2 regions of the Vibrio sp. Vb0667 genome follow, and region 1 is predicted to be linked to the other one. Evidence: predicted binding sites of a transcription regulator. Region 1 holds the regulator's gene; the other holds the start of a gene.

Region 1 (7,920 bases):
AGATGCCTTCGTGCGCAAGACGCTCTGGGCTTAGATAAAGGAAACACAGTACCTTACCCACCAGCATATCCAGTTCAGAAAGAACACTACGGCCAATCAGAGACGTTGAACGAGGACGAAGATAGAAGAAACCTTCTGGCGCTTTCACCAATTCGGTGTTGTAGCGTTGGTAGAAAGAAGAAAGCTCAAGTTCGAAATCCGACAGCAACGCGTGGTTGTCTAGATCTTCACTTGAGATATGACGCCCTGCTCGAAGCATGCTGTCTAGCGCTGGGAACAGAGGGTTAGAAATTGCTTTTGCCAGATTCTCTGACATGTATTCATTAGTATCGGTCGATGACATTCGCTTGTACCTTTGCCCCAAATTCGTTGATTGCTTTCCAGTCTGGTTGAATCGCTTGGTAATCCGATTCTGAATACCCTAGACGTACAGCTTGATCGACGATAATGCGAGCTAAATCAAAATGATGAGTATAAGGGTGCTGTGCAAGGTAATCTCGCAGTACCACACTCAAATCGATTGGTGTGCCTTGATCTTTATGCGCTTTTAGCATGTCACCAATTCGTTCAGACAACTCATCATTGACTTGTTGAAACTCTTCGTATTCTACTTCCATCGGAACTTGCCCCGTGACCTCGTCATCACGCAGTACTAGGGCCTCATCACGAAGGTCGGAAAGCCTCTCCGCATCTGCATAAGTCAGATACCAAGGCGCATCGAAGTAATCTTTGACAGATTGACGCAGACGCGAGCTAAACGCACGATTCTTATCCATATCGATTGCAGTACGGATAAACTTGTGCACGTGTCGGTCGTAACCAATCCAAAGGTCGATAGCTTGCTGGCCCCAGCTTGTGATTCGGTCCAGCTTCATTTGCAGACCAAACAAGGCTTCTTCGATAAACTCCAGCTCAGGGTCACCGTAAACAATTTCTTGAATATCGAGGATCTGAGTTTGCAGTTCATCACTGGCGGCTTGCAGCGTATCTTGAAGTTCACGCAACGTGCTTGATGTTTCTGACAGAAGTGCTTCACAGTTGTTGATCGCTTCACGCCAGTCTTTGTTAAGCAGGTCAGCAATCTGTTGTTTCACTGACTGTTGCTGCTCATCCATAACACGTTGGTTGAGGTCAATTTGATCGAAAATTTCGCCTACAGAATATTTTAAAACACCGTATACGTTTTTCTTCCAGTGACCCGGTGTGCCACCTTTTTGTGCTGCCTCAATCGCTTTCGCCATTTCATCCGCTACCATGGATAGCTGGATAGATAGACGCAGTTTTGAGAACTCACGATGACGCACGTAGTAGTCGGTTATTCCTATCGCTAATGGCGACAAGCGGTAAATGCTCGCTCCGTCAGTAATCTCACTGACAAAACGGCTCATAAGACGCTGCTTAACCATCTCGTTGATCGCATTGTTCGCACGAAAAGCGGAGGCTTCGCCGGTCTCATCAAATAGTCGAGTGACGATGGCAAATGCATCATGCAGTTCACCTTCACCCAGTTCTTCATCGAACCTTTCATTACTCAGTACGGCAATGGCTATCAAAAATGCCAATCGCTCTGTGGTCAGGTTCAACGAGAAATCGTGCTGCTTAACCCAGCCAACCAGCTCATCGATTGGTTGCTCTGCAGCATTGAGAGTCATCTCACTCATTGTTATTCCTGTTTATCGTTCTTTTTAGCCCACACATGAATGTAGCGGCCTAATGAGAGGTATGGCTCTTGTCGACAAAGTTGTTTTTCTAGCGCCAACACATCTTCAAACTCGTAATCACCCATGTATTCCATATTGCCTATGTAATCACTAAATGAGCGAATACCAGATTTGCCACAAATATTAAAACCTGAATTTTCTATCCACTGGTAGACTTCTTCAGGTTTTAAGCCTTTTTGCGGCTGTAGTTTAAATCTTTTTCGGTGAGGCATGCCGTCTAATATATGAGGAATGTTGCCACAAACCACGTTTTTATAGACTAAACCGTGGTGGTTGTAGAACATGACTGATGCGATACCTCCCGGTTTTACTTGTTCAAGAACTGTTTCAAGTGCGGCCTTAGGATCAACCAGCCACTCCATCACAGCGTGGAACATAACCAGATCGACCTGTCCATCCATATGTTCACCGATGGATTGGACAGGCGAATGAATCAGGCGATACTGCTCAAGCAAACCGTTTTTTTCAATATCCTGCTTAGCCAACTGCAGCATTTCCGAAGATAGATCACATAAAGCGATTCGATGTCCGAGCTTAGCAAGCTTTTGCGACATTTGTGCCAAACCACCACCAGCGTCTAACACTTCTAGGGGTTGCTGGTCAGCATCTAATTCACTTAGAATCTGTAGAAAATCTTCCCACACAATGATTTGGCGGATCTCCCCTTTATCGGAGCCGTAAATATTTTTTGCAAATTTGTGGGCGATATCGTCGAAATTGCGGTCTTCTGTCACTTCTGCTGAGTTATCATAACGGATTGTGCCGCTATTCTGGCACAAGGAAAGCAGGAATAAAGAGGGATACCCTCATTTTTATTATCAATTGATGTTTTTTCGGACTATTTATGTATGTTTGAGCTGAAAAAAGTAGTGTCAGCCATGCTTATGCCCCTTCCGGCATTGCTGCTGATAGGCTTGTTGGGTCTTGCTCTCATTAGTTTTACTACAAAACGTAAAACTGGCTGCTTCGTTGTTCTATTCTCTTTTGTTGGCATTTTTCTTGTTGCCTTCCAGCCTGTTTCAACCAAGCTTCTTATGCCGTTAGAGCGAGAGCATAAAGCCTTTTTGCCAGTTTCTGGCACCATCGACTACGTGATGGTTTTAGGGAATGGTCATGTTATCGATGACGAAATTCCACCCACCTCGCAGTTAAGCCGTGCAGCATTAATGCGCTTAACTGAGGGCATTCGTATTTTAAGAATGTATCCAGGCGCGAAATTAATCTTATCCGGCTATGCTGGCGGATCTGAAATTAGCCACGCGCGAATGATGGCGAACGTTGCCCTTGCGTTGGGAGTCGCGAAATCCGATATCATTTTATTAGAAGATGCGAAAGATACGTGGGAAGAGGCGCGTCAAGCGGCTGCATTCGTTCAACAAAAGGAAATTGTGTTAGTCACTTCTGCGAGTCACATGAGCCGTGCATTGTATGAGTTCAACGCAGCAGGCATTAAACCAATCCCAGCCCCGACCAACTTCTTAGCTATTAGCGAGATAAGTCAACCTTGGGATAAATACTCACCTAAAGCGCGTTACTTAGAACAAACAGAGCTTTATTGGCATGAGTACTTGGGCAGTATTTGGCAAAGGTTGCGTGATACTGTCGGCCAAACACCAATGGTTGAAGCAAACTAGTATTATCTTGAAGCCACAAAAAAGGAGAGCCGAAGCTCTCCTTTTTCTTTTTACGATTGAGTTATGTTCAAACTAGTCACCAGCAAACATATAGCCCTCGCCGTGTACCGTTACAAAAATTTGTGGGTTCTTAGGATCGAACTCCATTTTTGCGCGCATACGTCGAATAAGAACATCAATGGTGCGGTCATTCGGCGCATCCACTCGATGGCTGATCATGTTCAAAATACGCTCACGACTTAACACCTGGTTAGGGTAAGACGATAATGCCACCAAAAGTTCATACTCTGCTTTAGTTAGTTTTACTGGCTCACCGTTGCGGCTAAGTGCGCGACGTTGAATGTCGAATGTCCACTCCCCAAAGCGCACAATGTGCTCTTCACTGGTTTCATTCGCTTTCGAGCTGCCACTGCGCGCTGCTGAAATACGCCACAGCAAGTTTTTAACGCGAACTAACAGCTCTCTCAGTTCAAAAGGTTTTGTCACATAATCGTCAGCACCCATTTCTAGGCCTACGATTTTATCAATGCTATCCGTGCGTCCTGTTACTAATATGATACCAATATCCGATTGGCTACGTAACTCACGAGTAAGCATCAGGCCGTCTTCACCAGGCAGGTTAATATCCAGCATGATCAGGTCTACATCGCCCGCTTGCAAAACTTCACGCATTTCTGCGCCACTCTCTGCTTCGCTGACTTGGTAGCCCTCATTTTGGAAATACCCCGCAAGCTTACTACGAGTTACAACATCATCTTCTACGACTAATACGTGATAGCTCATTTACACCACTTTTCTGTCTTCTTATTATCCAAGACGTATTCTATTCATAACTAGTAACATTTCTAGTCATAGATACATTAAAACGCAAGATTTAGCGTTTTTATTGATTCAAAACAAGCTTGCCCATTGCTATTAATAAACGGTCATTTTTGACCATAAAACATAACAATTATAGTTACTGCTATTCATTTTAATTGATTACACTTAGGGGATATCCCTAATTGACTTTGTGATGCATGACTTGAAGCATCATTCAGGAGCCCAAAATGCAAGAAGTGAAAGCTTTTAATGAAAAACGCGCTGAAATTTACTGGTGGTTTTCGAGCTTGTTCGCAAAAGAACTAACAGAGAAAGAATTGGAAGCCTATCACAGTGTTGAAATTCGCAGTTTTCTCGCAGGTTTAGGTGAAAATGAGTCGCTGAAACCAGCTGTTGATAGCCTAGTTGATGCATTGAATCGGTTACAAGATCGTGAAGATGCACAACTAGAGCTTGCAGCTGACTTTTGTGAACTGTTTTTGAAGACAGAAAAATACGGCGCTCTTCCTTACGCATCCATGTACATTGGTGAATCAGGTTTACTGAATGACAAGCCAGCTGAGGAAATGGAAAAGTTGATGGCTGAATTTGGCGTTCAAGTAGACGAAAACCTAAAGGAACCTGCGGATCACTTAGCCGTTGAGCTCGACTTTCTCGGGAACATGATTATCCGCTCAAACGAGCTTGAACAAGAAAAACACATGGAAGAAGCCTTCGTTAAACAAAACGACTTTATCCAGCAACAATTGATGTCTTGGTTACCTCAGTTTTCAGACAAATGTAAAAAATTCGACGAATTTGGATTTTACTCGAGTGTCGCGAAACTATTAGTTGCATTTTGTAAACTAGACAGCGCCTACCTTCTTGGTGAATAATTGCCGCCTATTTTTAGGGAGCCTGCCTATCGGGCTTCCTGTATGCCTGAAAGTGACCAATTGTAAGTAACTTGGGTATAATATTCGTTTGCCTTAACTTAGCGCAAAGACGCTTGGTTATTTAGCAGTCAAAATGTGACTTCAAATACACAAATCTCTTGCTGAAAACATTGCTAGTCAGTCCACATAGGGCTAAAATGTGAGCGCAAACGATTAAATATGATTTATATGTAAACCGCTGAAATATAGCGGTTTTTGTGTTTTCTTAACAGGTTGATGGCAATTTCTCATCAGATAGAAAAAAGATAAAATTCATCGACCGATGCTGCTACGCACCCTTTTGTCGCACTTGGATCAACCGCTGCCGAGACACTTAGCGCCAATTTTAGATTGCTAGGTGTGAAACCACTAGAGCATCAGGTACATCCAATACGACATATTTCAGTAGCTCGATACAGGACACCATTTATGGCCACGATAAAAGACGTTGCTCGCTTAGCCGGCGTTTCCACTACGACAGTTTCGCACGTTATCAATAAAACGCGTTTCGTTGCAGAAGCAACGCAAGAAAAAGTAATGAAAGCCGTTGACGAGCTGAATTACGCGCCAAGTGCCGTTGCACGCAGCCTAAAATGCAACTCAACTCGTACGATTGGCATGTTAGTAACTCAATCAACTAACCTATTTTTCTCAGAAGTGATTGATGGCGTTGAGAGCTACTGTTACCGCCAAGGCTATACTCTGATTTTATGTAACACAGGCGGGATTTACGAAAAACAACGCGATTACATTCGTATGCTGGCTGAAAAGCGCGTTGATGGCATCCTTGTGATGTGTTCTGACTTAACCGAAGAACTAAAAGAGATGCTTGACCGTCATGCGGACATTCCTAAAGTGGTCATGGATTGGGGCCCAGAGAGCTCACAAGCAGACAAGATCATGGATAACTCAGAAGAAGGTGGCTACATTGCAACCAAACATCTGATTGACAATGGTCATACGGATATCGCTTGTCTAAGCGGTCATTTTGAAAAGCTTGCTTGCCAAGAGCGCATTGCAGGTTTCCGTCGCGCAATGAGCGAAGCGAACCTAGCTGTAAATGAAGACTGGATCCTTGAAGGTAACTTTGAATGTGATACGGCCGTATTAGTTGCAGATAAAATTACCGCAATGGACAAGCGCCCGACGGCGGTATTCTGTTTTAACGACACAATGGCTCTAGGCCTAATGAGCCGCTTGCAACAAAACGGGATCAAAATTCCTGAAGATATTTCAGTGATCGGCTACGACAACATCGAGCTTGCGGAATACTTCTCTCCACCGCTAACGACTATCCACCAACCTAAACGTCGTGTTGGTAAAAATGCATTCGAAATTCTACTTGAGCGTATCAAAGATAAAGAACACGAAAAACGAATTTTCGAAATGCAACCTGAGCTTGTAATTCGAAATACTGTGAAAAAAATGAACTAAATTTCACTGTATTTAACCGTGTTAAATAAGCGCTCTACAGGGGCGCTTATTTTTTTGGGAAAATTAAGCATTCTCTAATACTTCACACTGCTCTAATAACAATTGACTAACGTTAACTCCCTGTTTTATATAAATGTAATATATATTAAGAACTCCTTTTCAAAGGCCAATTTGCACCTTTCCATATGCAAAATAGAGCATTCAATCTATCATTTTTATTGAACCAAAATCACACTTTTAACGCTAAACCGTGATGTTAATTCAATATAAGAAGTATGCTCATTGTGTCACGCACAGGGCAAACCATTCGAAAGAGTGGGACGCAAAGCCTCCGGCCTGAACCATATTACGATATGGAAGGTAGCGGGGTTACCGATGGCAAGTGTGTAAGCAATGACTTTACTCTGTAATGACATTGTTTTTACGCATGTTTGCTACTCTCTCGGACCTGACTTTTGGTGGCGTAATATTAATTACACCGAGATAACAAAACATGGATAAACCGATACTCAAAGACTCTATGAAGCTATTTGAGGCACTTGGTAATATCAAGTCGCGCTCAATGTTTGGTGGCTTCGGACTATTCGCTGATGAAACAATGTTTGCACTAGTGGTAAACAATCAGCTTCATATCAGAGCAGACCAAAAAACTTCATCTGACTTCGAGAAACAAGGGCTAAAGCCTTACGTTTATAAAAAACGTGGCTTCCCAGTCGTTACAAAGTACTACGCTATTTCCAGCGATTTATGGGAATCAAGCGAACGCTTAATCGAAGTAGCGAATCAATCATTGAAAAAGGCAAAGCTTGAGAAAGAACAGCAAGCAAGTACAAAGCCTAACCGTTTGAAAGATTTGCCTAACTTACGACTGGCTACCGAGCGCATGCTAAAAAAAGCCGGCATCGAATCCGTAGAGAAGCTTGAAGAGGAAGGTGCGCTTAACGCCTATAAAGCGATAAGAGATACGCACTCTGCAACCGTCAACATTGAGTTGCTATGGGCACTAGAAGGTGCTATCAACGGCACTCATTGGAGTGTGGTACCTCAAGCTCGCCGAGATGAGTTGATGAACGGCCTCCAATAAAAGTCGGCCTAAAAACTATCTTGTAAAACCGCAGTCTAATCTGCGGTTTTTTTGTGAAATTTTTTCGGTTTTCCTACTGTCTTATTACATATATCCCAAATTGGAATCAAAATTATGAATAAGAAACTGATTTTAGGTCTCATCCTACTAGCGGCTATCGTCTTTTTAGGTATTAACTTTGGCCAGTATTTAACCTTAGAGAATGCAAAAGCCCAACAAGAAGCACTAACTACATACATCGATCAGAATTTTGTATTCTCGGCTGCGATTTACTTTTTTACCTACATTGCAATTACCGCTTTTTCTATCCC
Region 2 (7,920 bases), on a different contig from region 1:
GGATATGACGTAGAGTAGACATCGATGCTCTCCAAATCCTTATGGAAATTGCCTTTAGTTACTAAAAGCCTATACCACTAGAAAGAGGAGAGAGGATGAATTCTTCAGCCGTCTCACTTATAAGAGAAGCTTTCAAGCTTGAGATTGAATAAGTGCGGCATGTCGATGCTTGGTTGTGGTGGTTACTGCAGTTGTTGGATGCGGTAAACGCAGCGTCTTTGGCCACTAATGATGTGTTCGGTACGCTCTACTTTGGTGTCACGTCCAAGTAAAGACTGAAAGACACTTAATTCTGATTGGCACAAGCTTGGGCAGCGAGTTGCGGCTTTACAAATCGGACAGTGATTTTCGATCAAGATGAATCCGTTCTCATCTTTCTCGAGCTCTGCCATATAGCCTTCTTGCTCTCTTAATGTGACGAGTGTTTCTAGTTTGCTTTGCAGAGAGTCGCATTGCTCAAGATGCTGACGATAACTTTGTAACGTGAGTTTTTCCCTTTCTGATGTGACTTTTTCCAGTCCATCTTTGCCAAAGATATGTTCGACAGCTTCTATAAACTGAATAGTCAACTCACCGTGACGGTCAGCAAATTGCTCATGACCTTTTTGAGTGAGAGACCAATGACGAGCAGGGCGACCGACTTTTACTTTTACGTCATGGATAGAAAGAATGCCATCATCTTCTAAACTTTGCAGGTGCTGACGAGCCCCCATGGTTGTCATCCCTAGCTCAGAAGAGAGTTGTTTTGCAGTGACGGAGCCATCACGCTTAACGATTTGCAATATCCTATCTACGGTCTTCATATACCCACCATTTATACGTCAGTACATATTATGCGCGATAGGGTTAGTAAAGAAAAGTGTTGACTTAATTTGAGTGTGGATTTGTAGGCGCTATGTTCATATGAGTCAATATATGTCGTCATTCTGAACAGCGAGGAACGAGGTGATTCAGAATCTATCGTCCGGTTGAGCAGTGGTTAAGGTGACCAGGAAAGAATAGCAGTCTGCTGTTACCAGATTCTTAGTCTCGCTGGATCTCGCTAGAATGACGAGTTCTTTTGATTTAGAGCTTATTAAAGTCTCCGTCATTCTGAACGGCGAGGGACTAGGTGATTCAGAATCTACTGTCCGGCTGTGCGGAAAGAAAGGCTCAAACTCAGATTGAGCTAGAGCCTCGGGAAATGCTTAAAGAATAATATCGCGTACTTCTGGATCTTTACGATCTAGGTAGTGAGTCGACTTAATGCGACGAATAGTACGGCATCGACCGCGCACGAGCAGCGTTTCTGTGGTCGCTATATTGCCTTGACGAGAGATACCTTCCAGCAAGTCACCTTTAGTGATGCCTGTAGCTGAAAATACCACATTGTCGCTACGAGCCATGTCTTCCATTTTGAGGACAACATTCGCTTTTACGCCCATTTCATCGCAGCGTTTTAGTTCATCTGCGCCGTAAATGCGGTTTTCTTCAGTATCGCCTTTTACTTCGTGACGAGGAAGCAGGCGACCGTGCATATCACCGTCTAGCGCTCGAATTACCGCCGCTGATACTACCCCTTCTGGCGCGCCACCAATACAGTACATCATGTCCACTTCACTGTCTGGCATACAAGTCAGAATAGAGGCAGCCACGTCACCATCAGGCACCGCAAAGACACGCACGCCCATTGCTTGCATTTCTGCAATAACGTTATCGTGGCGAGGTTTCGCAAGGGTAATAACGACTAGGGTATCAAGTGGCTTGTTCAGGGCTTTTGCTACGTTCTCTAGGTTTTCTTTTAACGGCTTTTCTAAGTCAATTACGCCTTTTGCACCAGGGCCAACAACCAGTTTTTCCATGTACATATCTGGCGCTTTAAGAAAGCTGCCTTTCTCACCTGCGGCAAGTACGGCTAGTGCGTTCGATTGTCCCATTGCCGTCATACGCGTTCCTTCAATCGGGTCGACTGCAATATCTACTTCATCACCACCCATACCCACTTGCTCACCAATGTACAGCATTGGCGCATCATCGATTTCACCCTCACCAATGACAATTTCACCACTGATATCTGTTTTGTTCAGTAGCGTGCGCATAACTTCAACAGCTGCGCCATCGGCTGCGTTTTTATCGCCACGGCCAAGCCATTTGTAACCAGCCAGAGCTGCACCTTCAGTCACACGGGAAAATGCCATTGCTAAATCGCGTTTCATGATGTCTCCAAGTAAGCAAGAGGGAAGAAGAATTTGCGCGGCGATTCTATCACAAGGTCGAGTAAACGTTTGCCTTTTTGCGAGGCTTTTACTTTATCTAACTTGAATTTGATCAATACTTAGGGCGATTTTCAGCGTAGCGAGACGCAAAATCCTTGCTCAAAAATGCTTCGGCGACAAGAAAAGTCAGCGTTTAGTGAGATTGCGCTGATTTTTTGACCGAATGATGCAAAATATCGAATATAGTGAGTGTTTCTCATCGCGACGCTGAGTAGAATGAACCTTATATAGGTTAGGTGTGCATCAATCTCGCACATCGTCCCAACGGAATAACATAGGTAGGCCAAGATGTCTTTTGAAGTACTAGAACAACTAGAATCTAAAATTCAAACTGCAGTTGACACAATCACTCTTCTTCAGATGGAAGTCGAAGAGCTGAAAGAAGATAAAGCTAAACTTGCGGAAGAAGCGAACGAGCTTCGCTCTCAACGTGAAGAGCTAGAGCAAAAAGCACAACAAGCACAGCAAGAGCACGCACAATGGCAAGAGCGCATTCGTGCACTACTTGGCAAAATGGACGAAGTGGAATAATTCGGCTTCTTCATTCCAAATTAAAAACACCCGCGTTAAGCGGGTGTTTGTGTTTTAGGGAAGTAGAAAATGTTAAGACAAGGCTAGGCGCTAAGAGCCAAGAGAAGACCCTATAACTTAGACACCTAAGACTCGCTATGCTTCTTCATCCAACTCTAAATCAATATTCAATGGTTCAGGCGACAGGATAATTCCGGTGCTATCAGCATAAATATAATCTTCAGGTAAGAAGCTGACGCCGCCAAAGTTGACTGGTACATCCAATTCGCCAATCCCCTGACTGGTCGCTCCAACAGGAATAGAAGCGAGGGCTTGAATGCCTAAGTTCATATCTTCAAGTTCATCTACTTCACGAACACAGCCGTAAACGACAATGCCTTCCCACTCGTTTTCTTCCGCAATGGTTGCGATTTCTGCATCGATAAGGGCTTTACGTAGGGAACCGCCACCGTCAATTAACAAAACGCGACCAAGTCCATCTTGCTCTAATGTCTCGCGGATCAACGAATTATCTTCAAAACACTTGATGGTGGTGATTTGCCCGGCAAATGAAGCGCGACCGCCAAAGTTACTGAACATTGGTTCAACCACATCTACCTGATCGAGGTAGATATCACAGAGTGCTGAGGTATTGTATTCCATAGCGTACCTTTCTAAACAGAAATTGGTTGTCTTTGAGTATATCTAGGCATTAAGTCAATGCAATGACAATCCTTTTTTAACTTACTAGAGTTTGAGCTACCACAATTGTTGCAAACAAAACGTTGGTGACTAAAGAGCATTTCACGATGACTGGCATCATTGGTGCTATCTGAGCGGGCTTTTGTGTATGCCAAACCGCTTTACCATGATCGGCCACGAAATAAATACTAAGTAAAAATGGCAAGCTAATCCAAACGGGTTTGTCTTGAATTAACAAGTAAGCCGCAAAGGCAAGAATAGCACCGCCAAGTAAAACAAAGTGGTAATGCTTGGCTTTGCGTTGACCCAATCGCACTGCGACTGTGCGTTTACCACACTCTCGGTCGTTCTCGATATCACGCATATTGTTGATGTTGAGTACTGCAACGGCGAGTAAACCGCAGCCTAGAGCAGGTAAGAATAGCGTGGTATCTACGTGACCAGTATGCAAGAAATAAGTACCGGATACGCCGAGTAAACCAAAAAACAAGAAAACTGAAATATCGCCAAGCCCCACGTAACCGTATGGTTTGCTACCCATGGTATAAGCAATGGCTGCGAGAATGGCCAGAATTCCCAGCCCGATAAAAGTGACAATGCTTTCCAGTGAACTTAGTGAATAGAAAACCAACACCAAGCCTGAAATGGCGGTCAGAGCGATGTTAAAGATAATCGCCTGTTTCATCTGTTTCGCACTTACCGCGCCTGACTGCATCGCTCGTAATGGGCCGAGGCGTTTGTCGTTATCTGTACCTTGAACGGCATCGCCATAGTCGTTTGCCAGGTTGGACAGAATTTGCAGCAATGTCGCGGTTACGAAAGCCATGATGGCAATCGTCAGTGAGAAATGACCCGCCGAGTACGCGAGCACGCTACCTGTTAAGATAGAGACCAATGCCAGAGGTAATGTTTTTGGACGAGCGGCTTCAAGCCAGATCTGTAGAGATTGTTTCATGGAAATTTCGTGCTAGTAACCAATGTGCCCAGTATAAGCACAAAGAGGCAGATACGCTATTGACCTAAAACAACTCAACTAGAAGTCAAAGGGTTATTCAGAATCTATCATCCGGTTGTGCTGTGGTGAAGGTGAGTGGGAAAGAATAGGAGCTTGCTGTTAGCTGAGTCTTAGTCTCGCTTGAGCTCGCTAAAATGACGAGGTCTTTTGATTTAGATGTTGTCAAAGTCACCGTCATTCTGAACAACGAGGAACGAGTGTGATTCAGAATCTATCGTCCGGTTGTGCAGTGGTGAAGGTGAGTGGGAAAGAATAGGCGTCTGCTGTTAGCAGATTCTTAGTCTCGCTGGATCTCGCTAGAATGACGAGAGCTTTTGATTTAGATGTTGTCTAAGTCACCGTCATTCTGAACGGCGAGGAACGAGTGTGATTCAGAATCTATCATCCGATTGTGAAGTGTTACGGTGAGAGAGAAAGAATAGGCGTCTGCTGTTACTAGATTCTTAGTCTCGCTTGAGCTCGCTAGAATGACGAGATCTTTTTGATTTAGGTGTTGTCACAGTAACCGTCATTCTGAACAGCGAGGAACGAGGTGATTCAGAATCGATCATCCGATTGTGCGGTGGTTAAGGTGAGTGGGAAAGAATAGGCGTCTGCTGTTACCAGATTCTTAGTCTCGCTTGAGCTCGCTAGAATGACGAGATCTTTTTTGATTTAGGTATTGTCAAAGTCACCGTCATTCTGAACAACGAGTGTGATTCAGAATCGATCATCCGATTGTGCGGTGGTTAAGGTGAGTGGGGAAGAATAGGCGTTTGCTGTTAGCAGATTCTTAGTCTCGCTTAAGCTCGCTAGAATGACGAGGTCTTTTGATTTAGATGTTTTCAAAGTCACCGTCATTCTGAACAGCGAGGAACGAGGTGATTCAGAATCTATCGTCCCAATAGTGCGGTGGTGAAGGGGAGTGGGAAAGAATAGGCGTCCGCTGTTACCAGATTCTTAGTCTCGCTTGAGCTCGCTAGAATGACGAGCTCTTTTGATTTAGATTTTGTCTAAGTCACCGTCATTCTGAACAGCGAGGAACGAGTGTGATTCAGAATCTATCGTCCGATTGTGCGGTGGTGAAGGCGAGTGGGAAAGAAAGGCGTTTGCTGTTAGCAGATTCTTAGTCTCGCTTAAGCTCGCTAGAATGACGAGAGCTTTTGATTTAGATGTTGTCAAAGTCACCGCCATTCTAAACAAAAAGCCCAGAAACAAGGTTCTGGGCTTTGGTGGGATAGATTGCGGTTAAAGAATAAAGCGGCTTAGATCTTCATCTTCAATCGTGTCGCCTAGGCGCGCTTTCACATAAGCGGAATCAATAACGAATTTAGCGCCAGATTGCTCCGCTGCGTCGTAAGAGATTTCATCCATCAAGCGTTCCATTACGGTGTGTAAGCGACGAGCACCGATGTTTTCTGTGCTTTCGTTGACCGTCCATGCCGCTTCCGCGATTTGCGTGATGCCGTCTTCTGTGAATTCGATGTCCACATCTTCCGTTTTCATCAACGCAACGTACTGCTCTGTTAGAGAGGCTTTTGGTTCTGTCAGAATGCGTTTGAAGTCGTTGCTGCTTAGTGCTTCTAGCTCAACACGAATTGGTAGACGACCTTGCAATTCTGGGATCAAGTCAGATGGTTTTGCCACTTGGAATGCACCAGATGCAACAAACAGAATGTGGTCTGTTTTTACCATGCCGTGCTTGGTTGATACCGTGCTGCCTTCAATCAATGGAAGTAGGTCGCGCTGAACACCTTCGCGTGAAACGTCTGGGCCTGAGCTCTCGCCACGTTTACAGATCTTGTCGATCTCATCGATAAATACGATGCCGTTGTTTTCAACGTTGAAAATCGCTGCTTCTTTCAGCTCTTCTTGGTTAACCAGTTTCGCCGCTTCTTCTTCCGCTAACGCTTTCATTGCGTCTTTGATTTTCAGCTTACGTTTTTTCTTGGTGTCGCCAGCTAGGTTTTGGAACATGCCTTGCAGCTGGTTAGTCATCTCTTCCATACCAGGAGGCGCCATGATCTCTACGCCCATTTGTGGTGCGGCTACGTCGATTTCAATTTCTTTATCGTCTAGTTGGCCTTCACGCAGTTTCTTACGGAAGATCTGGCGAGTGTGAGAAGACTCTTCTGTTTGCTCTGCTTGACCCCAGCTATCACGTGCTGGTGGCAGTAGCGCATCAAGAATGCGTTCTTCCGCTTGTTCTTCTGCGCGGAATTTCACTTTTTCCATCGCTTGTTGATGCGTCATTTTCACAGCGACATCTGTTAGGTCACGGATGATGGTTTCAACTTCTTTACCAACGTAACCCACTTCGGTGAATTTTGTCGCTTCAACTTTGATGAAAGGGGCATTTGCCAGTTTTGCGAGGCGTCGTGCGATTTCAGTCTTACCAACACCAGTAGGACCAATCATCAAGATGTTTTTTGGCGTCACTTCGGCACGCAAGCTTTCTTCAAGCTGCATGCGGCGCCAGCGGTTACGAAGTGCAATCGCAACCGAACGCTTGGCTTTTTCTTGACCGATAATGTGGCGGTTCAATTCATGAACGATTTCGCGAGGCGTCATTTCAGACATATTCTTTCCTTACTTCGTTACGATTACGCGGTTGGTTTTTCAGGCTCTGCTGTTGAGTCTAGCTCTTCTACCGTGTGGTGATGGTTAGTGAAGACACAAATATCACCCGCGATATTGAGAGCTTTTTCCGCGATCTCACGGGCATCTAGATCTGTGTTTTCTAGTAGGGCGGTTGCGGCAGCTTGTGCGTAAGCACCACCAGAGCCAATCGCAATCAGGTCGTGTTCTGGCTGTACGACATCACCATTACCGGTAATGATTAACGATGCGGTTTCGTCGGCAACGGCAAGTAAGGCTTCGAGCTTGCGCAAAGCACGATCGCTACGCCAGTCTTTGGCTAGCTCAACTGCCGCTTTGGTTAGGTGACCTTGGTGCATTTGCAGTTTGCTTTCGAAGCGCTCAAAAAGGGTGAAGGCATCCGCAGTACCGCCGGCAAAGCCCGCTAGTACTTGGTTGTTGTATAGGCGGCGAACTTTGCGCGCATTACCTTTCATTACGGTATTGCCTAGAGATACTTGGCCATCACCCGCGATGACGACTTTATTATTTCGACGTACAGATACAATGGTAGTCACAGTCGACCTCTTGATTATTTCTCTTTGGATTTAATTCAGTATATGGGGGAGGAGAAATGGGGATTCAAGGGGGCAAAAAGAAAGGCCCTAGGATCTTAGCTCCTAGGGCCTGAGTTTAAAGATTTTCTTTCCAAATCGCACACGGCTCGATTTTCGCGCGTTGCAGTTTATGACGGTCACGTTCTGCATCACGTTTGAACTTATACGGACCTAGCACCACGCGATACCATGAACTGCCTTCTTTCTTACGAATCTTGCTCGACATCCCTTGGAACGCGATTGCAAGCTTACGCTCTTCGGCTTG

Evidence for each region. The regulator PurR, encoded in region 1, represses purine synthesis genes. The targets are predictions, from matches to a motif close to TNANGNAAACGTTTNCNTNA.
Region 2: the regulator PurR is predicted to act here: its motif matches at 2,253-2,272, upstream of glpX (class II fructose-bisphosphatase).

The regions. Positions count from the first base shown of each region.
Region 1 covers NZ_JAWPOL010000005.1:80,734-88,653, forward strand. Annotated here, with positions in the region: gene mukE (chromosome partition protein MukE) at 1-343, opposite strand, end outside; gene mukF (chromosome partition protein MukF) at 324-1,661, opposite strand; gene cmoM (tRNA uridine 5-oxyacetic acid(34) methyltransferase CmoM) at 1,664-2,455, opposite strand; gene elyC (envelope biogenesis factor ElyC) at 2,570-3,355, shown strand; gene torR (two-component system response regulator TorR) at 3,428-4,138, opposite strand; gene torD (molecular chaperone TorD) at 4,405-5,052, shown strand; gene purR (HTH-type transcriptional repressor PurR) at 5,521-6,525, shown strand; cyclic di-GMP riboswitch class I at 6,813-6,902, shown strand; gene R8269_RS08445 (TfoX/Sxy family DNA transformation protein) at 7,019-7,609, shown strand; gene R8269_RS08450 (TVP38/TMEM64 family protein) at 7,724-7,920, shown strand, end outside.
Region 2 covers NZ_JAWPOL010000008.1:81,427-89,346, reverse strand. Annotated here, with positions in the region: gene R8269_RS10880 (DUF3135 domain-containing protein) at 1-22, opposite strand, end outside; gene R8269_RS10875 (helix-turn-helix transcriptional regulator) at 183-803, opposite strand; gene glpX (class II fructose-bisphosphatase) at 1,188-2,195, opposite strand; gene zapB (cell division protein ZapB) at 2,544-2,786, shown strand; gene rraA (ribonuclease E activity regulator RraA) at 2,922-3,428, opposite strand; gene R8269_RS10855 (1,4-dihydroxy-2-naphthoate polyprenyltransferase) at 3,505-4,422, opposite strand; gene hslU (HslU--HslV peptidase ATPase subunit) at 5,710-7,041, opposite strand; gene hslV (ATP-dependent protease subunit HslV) at 7,065-7,616, opposite strand; gene ftsN (cell division protein FtsN) at 7,732-7,920, opposite strand, start outside.